3 regions of the Microbacterium atlanticum genome follow, and region 1 is predicted to be linked to each of the others. Evidence: predicted binding sites of a transcription regulator. Region 1 holds the regulator's gene; each other region holds the start of a gene.
What was found. The regulator HrcA, encoded in region 1, represses chaperone genes, less so after heat shock. The targets are predictions, from matches to a motif close to TTNGCACTCGNNNNNNNCGAGTGCNAA.
Positions count from the first base shown of each region.

Region 2: groES (co-chaperone GroES) is a predicted target of HrcA. The motif match lies at 1,625-1,651, and genes of this name have one in related genera.
Region 3: groL (chaperonin GroEL) is a predicted target of HrcA. The motif match lies at 1,630-1,656, and genes of this name have one in related genera.

Region 1 is NZ_CP063813.1:1,682,145-1,685,380, reverse strand. Features, by position in the region: gene dnaJ (molecular chaperone DnaJ) at 1-803, opposite strand, end outside; gene hrcA (heat-inducible transcriptional repressor HrcA) at 855-1,895, opposite strand; gene hemW (radical SAM family heme chaperone HemW) at 2,032-3,236, opposite strand, start outside.
Region 2 is NZ_CP063813.1:714,785-718,020, reverse strand. Features, by position in the region: gene rarD (EamA family transporter RarD) at 34-951, opposite strand; gene groES (co-chaperone GroES) at 1,249-1,545, opposite strand; gene IR212_RS03110 (class I SAM-dependent methyltransferase) at 1,690-2,877, shown strand; gene IR212_RS03105 (hypothetical protein) at 3,097-3,236, opposite strand, start outside.
Region 3 is NZ_CP063813.1:2,436,946-2,440,181, forward strand. Features, by position in the region: gene groL (chaperonin GroEL) at 1-1,593, opposite strand, end outside; gene IR212_RS11105 (cold-shock protein) at 1,781-1,981, opposite strand; gene IR212_RS11110 (LytR C-terminal domain-containing protein) at 2,129-2,698, opposite strand; gene IR212_RS11115 (DUF3263 domain-containing protein) at 2,790-3,038, opposite strand; gene IR212_RS11120 (DUF2332 domain-containing protein) at 3,048-3,236, opposite strand, start outside.

The sequences.
Region 1 (3,236 bases):
ATGGAGACATCGAGCGTGGCCAGCAGATCGTCGCCGTCGCGGCTGAAGACCTCGTGCGGTGCCACCGTCACCTCGATGTACAGGTCGCCGTTGGGGCCGCCGGCCGGACCGACCTCGCCGGACCCGGGCAGCTGCAGGCGCAGTCCGGTCTCGACGCCGGCGGGGATGTCCAGCGACACGGTGCGACGTGCCCGCACGCGGCCTTGGCCCTGGCAGGTGGCGCAGGGGTACGGGATGGTGGTGCCGTAGCCCTGGCAGACGTTGCACGGCTGCGACGTCACGACGTTGCCGAGGAGGCTGCGAACCTGGCGCTGGACGTTGCCGGTGCCGTGGCAGATGTCGCAGGTGACCGGACTCGTGCCCGGCTGGCAGCACGAGCCCTGGCACGTCTCGCACAGCACCGCGGTGTCCACGTCGATGTCGCGGTGGGTGCCGAACACCACGTCGCCGAGCTCGAGCGTGACCCGCACGAGGGCGTCCTGCCCGCGCTCGCGCCGGGAGCGCGGCCGCCCCCCGCGCGTGGCACCGGCCGCGCCGAAGAACGTCTCGAAGATGTCGTTGAATCCCCCGAAGCCCCCGGCGCCGCCGAAGGGCGACTCACCGCCGCCCATGTCGTACCGGGCGCGCTGCTCGGGGTCGCTGAGCACGTCGTATGCGTGCGTGACGAGCTTGAACCGCTCTGCCGCCTCGTCACCCGGGTTCACGTCCGGGTGGAGCTGCCGCGCGAGCTTGCGATAAGCCTTCTTGATGTCGTCGGTGGACGCGTCGCGTGAGACGCCGAGGACCTCGTAGTGGTCTGCCACTTTCGCCTTCCTGCCGCGGCTGCACCGCGGGATCGTGAGTACGCGTCCGCGTCAGCGGGAGCTGTCGTCCTGCTCCAGCATGCGCGTGAGGTAGCGCGCGACGGCACGGACCGCCGCGAGGTTGGAGGGGTAGTCCATCCGGGTGGGACCGAGCACGCCGACACGCGCGAGAGAGCCGGTCGCGTCGTAGTCGCTGGCGACGACGGACGCCTCGCCCAGGCCGAACGCCTCGTTCTCGCGCCCGATGCTGGCCGCGAGCCCCTGCTCGTCGGCCACCATCTCACCCATGAGGCGCAGCAGCGTCACCTGCTCTTCGATCGCCTCCAGCAGCGGATAGATGCTGCCGCGGAAGTCCGCTTCGCTGCGCGCGAGATTGGCGCTGCCGGCCATGACGAGCCTGTCCTGGCGGAACTCCTCGAGCTCTTCGGCGACGGCGCGCAGGATCTCGTCGGTGGCGCGCTCGTGCGCCGGCGCCTGCGGAGCCGGGGTCCCGAGGCGCTCGGCGATGCGCTGGAGCCCTTCGCGGACCGGTCGGCCCACGAGCAGCGTGCCGAGTTCCGCGCGGATCCGGGCCAGGTCGGCCTCGTCGAAGTGCTCGCCGACGAACGTCAGGCGCTGTGAGACCCGGCCGGTGTCCGTGACCACGATGACGAGCATGCGGCCGCCCCCGAGCTGCACGAGCTCGACGTGCGTGACGGTGGCGCGGGCGAACGACGGATACTGCACGATGGCCACCTGGCCGGTGAGCCGGGTGAGCGCGCGCACGGTGCGCACGAGCGCATCGTCCAGGTCGCCGGGTCCTTCCAGGAAGGAAGCGATCGCGGAGCGCTGAGCCGGCGACAGCGGCCGCAGCTCGGCGAGATGATCGACGAACACCCGGTAGCCCTTGTCGGTGGGCACCCGACCGGAGGACGTGTGCGGCGCCGCGATGAGCTCCTCGTCTTCGAGCAGCGCCATGTCGTTGCGGATCGTGGCCGCCGAGACGCCGAAGGCGTGCCGCTCGACGATCGCCTTGCTGCCGACCGGCTCGCGCGTGTCGACGTAGTCCTGGACGATCGCCCGCAGCACCTGCAGTCCTCGCTCGCTGACCATCCCGCCTCCTCACGCCCCGATCTGGCACTCGCACGACTGGAGTGCCAATTCTATCCGATGGGCCGGTCAGGATCGCCGCGCGCGCGGTGGTGCTCGCGCCCGCTTCGCTGGCGCGAAGGCGGTCGCGCACGATCGGTCAGTCGGTCAGCGCGCGGACGACGGCGTCCGCCAGCAGCCGGCCGCGCCGGGTGAGCACCACCCGTCCCCGCAGCGCGTCTGCCCCCTCGACGAGGCCGTCAGCGATCAGCGAGGCCACCGCCGGGCGGCGCTTGATCGGCAGGTCGTGCACCGGCATCCCTTCCCGGATGCGGGTGCGCAGCAGCACGCTCTCGAGTCGTCGCGCCGCGGCATCCGGGATCTCGCGTCCTGCCGCGGGCGACTCCCCCGCCGCGAGCCGCTGGGCGTACGCCGCCGGATGCTTGACGTTCCAGAACCGGACCCCTCCGATGTGGCTGTGGGCGCCGGGACCGAACCCCCACCAGTCGGCGCCGGTCCAGTACGCCAGGTTGTGGCGGGAGCGGTGCTCGGCGCCCCGCGCCCAGTTCGAGACCTCGTACCACTCGAGGCCCGCCGGCGCGAGCAGGTCGTCGGCCAGCTCGTACATGTCGGCCTGCAGATCGTCGTCGGGTGCAGCGACCTCGCCGCGGCGGATCTGCCGGGCGAGCTTGGTGCCGTCCTCGATGATCAGCGCGTAGGCCGAGACATGGTCGGGCACGAGCGCCATCGCGGTCTCGAGGGACGAGCGCCAGTCGGCGAGCGTCTCGCCGGGCGCTCCGTAGATCAGGTCCACGCTCACATCGAGCCCGGCCCCGCGGGCGGCGGCCACGGCGGTGCGGACGTTGTCCGGGTCGTGGGTGCGGTCGAGAGCGGCGAGCACGTGCGGGACGGCGGACTGCATGCCGATCGACATGCGGGTCACCCCGGATGCCGCGAGCTCCGACGCGACGGCGGCTGAGACGGTGTCCGGGTTGGCCTCGACGGTGATCTCGGCGTCGTCGCGGAGACCGAACGCCGCGCGCACGCCGTCGAGCATGCGACCGAGGTCGCCCGGCGGCAGGAGGGTGGGCGTGCCGCCGCCGAAGAACACCGTCGCGGCCGGACGCGTCCCGCCCGCGCGATCGAGGACGGCGCGAGCGAGGTCGACTTCGCGCAGCAGCGTGTCGGCGTACTGGTCCTGACGGGCACCCCGCAGCTCGGACGCGGTGTAGGTGTTGAAGTCGCAGTACCCGCACCGCACGCGGCAGAACGGCACGTGCAGGTACACGCCGAAGTCGGTGCCGCCGTCCACGCGCACGGCGTCCGGCAGCGACCCGTCTGCCGGGACGGGCTCGCCGAGGGGCA
Region 2 (3,236 bases), 970 kb from region 1:
CAGCCCACGCCCGAGCCCAGGCCCGCGCGCGACCTACCCCGCCGCGCGCGTCCGACGGGCGTGCAGCAGCGAGTCGACCGTCAGCACCGAGAGCGCGACCCACACGAGGCCGAAGCCGATCCAGCGCTCGAGGGGCATCGGCTCGCCGAGCAGCAGCCACCCGACCAGGAATTGCAGGATCGGCGCCACGAACTGCAGCAGCCCGATCGTGGTGAGCGACACGCGTCGGGCGCCCGCGGCGAAGAGCAGCAGCGGGATCGCCGTGACGATGCCCGCGAGGCTCAGCAGCACCGCGTGGGGCCACCCCGCCGCGCCGAACGTGAGGCCCTCGGTCATCCCGACGACGATGAGCACCACCACGGCGATCGGCGACAGCCACAGCGTCTCCAGCGTCAGCCCGCTCACGGCGTCGACCGACGGGCCGACCTTCTTCTTCACCAGGCCGTAGATGCCGAAGGATGCCGCGAGCGTGAGCGCGATCCACGGGAACGCGCCGTACCCGATGACGATCACGGCGACCGCCGCCGCGGCGATTCCGATGGCGACCCACTGCGTCGGCCGCAGCCGCTCCCGCAGCACGAGCACTGCGAGCAGGACGGTCGCGATCGGGTTGATGAAGTAGCCGAGGCTGGTCTCGATGACGTGACCCGACAGGGCGCCGTAGATGAACACCTGCCAGTTCACGTAGATGGTGAGGCCGGCGATCACCGTCAGGCCGAGCACGCGCGGCTGCCGGAAGATCGCGACGAGCCGCGGCCAGGTGCGCGTCGCGGTGAGCAGCAGCGCGCAGAAGCCCAGCGACAGCAGGATGCGCCAGGCCACGATCTCCCACGGCCCCGTCGGTGCCAGCAGCAGGAAGTACAGCGGCAGGAAGCCCCAGAGCAGGTAGGCCGAGAACGCGTAGATCCCGCCGAGGGTGCGCTCGCGCGCCGCGGCGACGGAGTCGCGGATGCCGCCGCTCTCCGCCGTCGTCACGCCCAGGTCGAGGGCGGTGGCGTCGTCCAGGGCGTCCACCTCGGCGCGTTCGGGAAGGCGGGACTGCTCGGGACTCACCGGGTCAGCCTACGCCCGCCGTCGACCGTGCGGTCCGTGTGCGGGCCGGTCGCGGCATCCGTCGTCTGCCGTCCGTGGGCGTATTCCTGCCACCGTCCGGTGGCGCGCTCCCGACGGCGTGAGCCGGCGAAACGGGAAAGACGAGAGGGCCGGATGCCGAAGCATCCGACCCTCTCGTCGCGCGGTGCGCAGAACTCAGCGGACGACGACCGCCAGCACGTCGCGGGCCGACAGGACGAGGAACTCGTCACCGCCGAACTTGACCTCGGTCCCGCCGTACTTGCTGTAGATCACGCGGTCGCCGACGGCGACGTCGAGCGGGATGCGGTTGCCGTTGTCGTCGATGCGACCCGGGCCCACCGCCACGACTTCACCCTCTTGGGGCTTCTCCTTGGCGGTGTCGGGGATGACCAGACCGCTGGACGTGGTCTGCTCGGCCTCGACCTGCTTGATGACGATCCGGTCCTCGAGCGGCTTGATGGAAACCGACACGGTCTACCTCTTCTTTCTTGAGACTAAGACTCGTTAGCACTCTGGCATTGCGAGTGCTGATCTCAGTCTAGGCAACCGGCTGGCACTCATGCAACGTGAGTGCCAACGAGCGTCGTCGTATGACCTCCTGGGTAGGCTCGGCGGGTGGAGATGACCGAACTCGAGGCGCTGCTGACGCCGGAGGGCCTGCGGCTGCTCGACGCGATGCCGGCGGTCGAGGACTCCGCCGACGTCGGCCGCGCGGTCACGCGGCTGCGCCGCGACGGTCACTCCCCCGACCTGGTCTCGGCGGTCGTCGGGCAGGCCCGCCTGCGCACCAAGGGTGCGGCGAAGTTCGGCGACCTCGCCCGGCGGATGCTGTTCACCCGGGCCGGCCTCGAGCAGGCCACGCGGCTTTCGATCGCCGTGCGGCACGCGGCGCGCTTCCGCGAGGCCGGCTTCGCGCATGTCGCCGACCTCGGCTGCGGCATCGGCGGCGACGCGCTGGGGCTCGCCGGGCTCGGGCTGCGGGTCACGGCCGTGGAGGCCGACGCCGTCACCGCCGGCATCGCCGCCTACAACCTGGCGCCCTTCGGCGCGGACGCCGAGGTGCGCCACGGCACCGCCGAGGACGCCGATCTCGACGGCGTCGACGCGGCGTGGCTCGACCCCGCGCGCCGCACGGCCGGTCACAGCGAGACCGCCCGCACCCGCCCCGAGGACTGGTCGCCGTCGCTGGACTGGGTGTTCGACCTCGCGCGCCGCATGCCGGTCGGCGTGAAGCTCGGGCCGGGTCTCGACCGCGACGCGATCCCCGACGACGTCGAGGCGCAGTGGGTGAGCGCGGACGGCTCGACCGTCGAGCTCGTGCTCTGGTCGGGGGCGCTGGCGCGCGAGGGCGTGCGCCGTGCGGCGCTGGTCATGCGCGGCGAGGCTGCGCACGAGCTCACGAGCGGGACGGATGCCTCGGACGAACCGGTCCGCGAGCTCGGCGCCTACCTGCACGAGCCGGACGGCGCGGTGATCCGCGCGCGCCTCATCGGAGATGTCGCCCGGTCGCTCGAGGCCGGGATGCTCGACGAGCGCATCGCGTATGTGACGTCGGATGCCGCACTGACGTCGCCGTTCGTGTCGACGTTCCGGGTGCGTGAGGTGGTCCCGTCGGATGTGAAGGCCCTCGCGAGGGCGCTGCGGGAGCGCGACATCGGACGCCTCGAGATCAAGAAGCGCGGCGTCGACATCGATCCGGCCACGCTGCGCACGCGGCTGAAGCTGCGGGGCGATCAGGCGGCGACGCTGATCCTGACGCGGATCGGCAGCCGCCGGACGGCGATCCTTGCCGACCGCGTGTAGTCGCGAAGCGGGCCGGCCCGGGCGGCCGCCTGGCGGTCGGCCAGGGCGGCCCCGGGCGGGTCGGCTCGGAAGGCCTCCGTGCCCGGGCGGCCCACCTCTCCGGCGGATCGCGCGGCGCGGGGGGTCGGCTGGGAAGGCCTCCGTGCCCCGGCGGATCCCGCGGCGCGGGCGGTCAGCAGCGGACCGCAACGGCGCGCCCCGCCGGCCGGCGCAGTGGCCTCAGCCGAGGAGGTTGGCGCGCATGGCGGCGAAGAGCAGCCACCCCGCGCTGTAGAGGATCGAGACGACCCCCAGCACGAGGGCCCACACGGCGATCGCCCGGCTCTCCAGCGGCCGGCGCAGCGCGATGATCGCCGACA
Region 3 (3,236 bases), 750 kb from region 1:
GCCGGCCGGGGCCGCGACCTTCTCGGGCTTGTCGGCGACGACGGCCTCGGTCGTGAGGAAGAGGCCGGCGATCGACGCGGCGTTCTGCAGCGCCGAGCGGGTCACCTTGGCGGGGTCGATGATGCCCTGCGCGAACAGGTCGCCGTACTCACCGGTGGCGGCGTTGAGGCCGTGGCCGGCGGGGAGCTCCGACACCTTGTTCGCCACGACGCCCGGCTCGAGACCGGCGTTGAGGGCGATCTGCTTCAGCGGAGCCTCGATCGCGACGCGCACGATGTTGGCACCGGTCGCCTCGTCACCCGAGAGCTGGAGCGCCTCGAGCGCCGTGCGGCCCGACTGGATGAGCGCGACGCCACCACCGGGGACGATGCCCTCCTCGACGGCCGCCTTCGCGTTGCGGACGGCGTCCTCGATGCGGTGCTTGCGCTCCTTGAGCTCGACCTCGGTGGCCGCACCCGCCTTGATGACGGCGACGCCGCCGGCGAGCTTGGCGAGGCGCTCCTGGAGCTTCTCGCGGTCGTAGTCGCTGTCGGTGTTGTCGATCTCGCGACGGATCTGGGTCACGCGGCCCTCGATCTGCGACGCCTCGCCGGCGCCCTCGACGATCGTGGTCTCGTCCTTGGTGACGATGACCTTGCGCGCACGGCCGAGCAGGTCGAGGGTGGCGTTCTCGAGCTTGAGACCGACCTCCTCGGTGATGACCTGGCCGCCGGTGAGGATCGCGATGTCCTGCAGCTGCGCCTTGCGACGGTCACCGAAGCCGGGGGCCTTGACGGCGACCGACTTGAAGATGCCGCGGATCTTGTTGAGCACCAGCGTGGCCAGCGCCTCACCCTCGACGTCCTCGGCGATGATGACGAGCTCCTTGCCGTCCTGGATCACCTTGTCGACGACGGGCAGAAGGTCCTTGATGTTCGAGATCTTCTGATTCGCGATGAGGATGTACGGGTCCTCGAAGACGGCCTCCTGGCGCTCCGGGTCCGTGACGAAGTAGGGGTTGATGTAGCCCTTGTCGAAGCGCATGCCCTCGGTGAGCTCGAGCTCGGTGCCGAAGGTCTGCGACTCCTCGACCGTGACGACGCCCTCCTTGCCGACCTTGTCGATGGCCTCGGCGATGAGCTCGCCGATCTCCGGGTCAGCGGCCGAGATCGACGCGGTCGCGGCGATCTGGTCCTTGGACTCGACCTCCTTGGCGCCCTCGAGCAGCTCGGCGGTGATGGCCGCGACGGCCTTCTCGATGCCGCGCTTGAGCGAGATGGGGTCAGCGCCGGCCGCGACGTTGCGCAGGCCCTCGCGCACGAGCGCCTGGGCGAGCACGGTCGCGGTGGTGGTGCCGTCACCGGCGACGTCGTCGGTCTTCTTGGCGACCTCCTTGACGAGCTCCGCGCCGATCTTCTCGTACGGGTCGTCCAGCTCGATCTCCTTGGCGATCGAGACACCGTCGTTCGTGATGGTGGGAGCGCCCCACTTCTTCTCGAGCACGACGTTGCGACCGCGGGGGCCGAGCGTCACCTTGACGGCGTCGGCCAGCGTGTTCAGGCCGCGCTCGAGGCCGCGGCGGGCCTCCTCGTCGAAAGCGATGATCTTTGCCATGTGTGTGTCGTCCCTCCGGAACGTTGGCTTGGGGTATTAGCACTCAGCAAACGTGAGTGCTAAATCATTCTGGCACTCGACCCTACCGAGTGCAAGCCGCGAGGAGGGATGCCCGGAACGCGACGAGACGCCGGTGCCCTCGGGCACCGGCGTCTCGTGGTCTGCGGCTGGAGCCGCGGAGCGACGCTCAGACCACGCGCACGGATTCCGCCTGGGGACCCTTCTGCCCCGCACCGACGGTGAACTCGACGGTCTGACCCTCCTCGAGCACGCGGAATCCCGTCATGTCGATGTTGGAATAGTGGACGAAGACGTCCTGGCCGTCCGCGACGGTGATGAAGCCGAATCCCTTCTCGGCGTTGAACCATTTGACGGTGCCCTGGGTCATGCGTTTCTCCTGATGCCGGCGTTGCTGGGCTTCATCGTATGCAGGCGCGACAGGGGCACTCGGGCGATTCGTCACTTGTTGACACGCGGGCCCACAACTGTTTACCGGCGCGAAACACGACCCGCCCCGACGCGCGCACTCAGGCGCTCAGGGCGTCGGTGCGGGAGTCTGCCCGGCAGCGGTGCGGTCGAGCCCGATGACGACGGTCAGCTGAGGGGTGTCGGGTGAGGTGGACGGGTACGCGTCGCTCTGCTCGATGGCGGCGCCCCCGATGACGTCGGCGAGCCCGGCGGCCGCGGCCTCGTCCGCCGGCGTGCTGTAGAACACCGTGGTGGTCGGGAAGTCCTGCGAGCCCGCTTCCCCGGCCGTCACGGCTTCGTCCGCCCAGCCGGCTGCGACCACGACGTCCTTCGTCTGGGTCGCCAGCCCCTCCTCCGGAGTGGCATTGAGGATCACCACGGCGTAGGTGGTGTCGACGACCGGCGTGACGTCGGGGACCGGCTCGACGGTCGGCGCCGGGGTGGGTGCCAGCTCGATGCGGCCCGAGGCGATGAGGGTGCCGAAGATGCCGACCGCGATCAGCACGACCGTCGCGAGCGCCGCCCAGAGCAGCACGACCCAGCCGCGCATGCGAGGGTTCTCGGCTCGGTGAGCGCCGACGCGATCGGTCTCCGGGACGTCGTCGAAACGATCGCGGGGAAAGGTCGTGGTCGGCACCCGTCGATGTTACCGGGCCGATCTCCGGCATCCCGGCGACGCGGACGGCGGCACCCGCGCGATCGCCGCGCACGGCCCCGCGGGCGACGGCTCAGCTGCCGTCGGCGGCGCGCGCCGCGCGCTCCCGGAGGCGCGCGTCCCGCAGGCGTCGCAGCCGCTTCACCAGCATGGGATCGTGCTGCTGCGCGTCGGCGGTGTCGATCAGGCGGCCGAGCAGCTGGTAGTAGCGGGCGGGCGACATCCCCAGATCCGCCCTGATCGCCTCCTCCTTCGCCCCCGCGTGCCGGCGCCACTCCCCCTCGAAGTCGAGAATGGCGCGGTCGCGGTCGCTGAGGGGCACGGGGCCACGCTAGCCCCCAGCATCCGTCTCATTCGGGCGCCACGCGCGCCAGTCCACGAACGCGCCGAGAGGATCGACCGCGGCGACCGCGCGGCCGTCGATGCCGAGGACGAACCCGCCCCATGTCGACGGGTCGACGGGCGGCCGCCAGTCCTGGCGCGACCCGGCGTACAGCCCCGGCGGGTCGATCGTCACCCA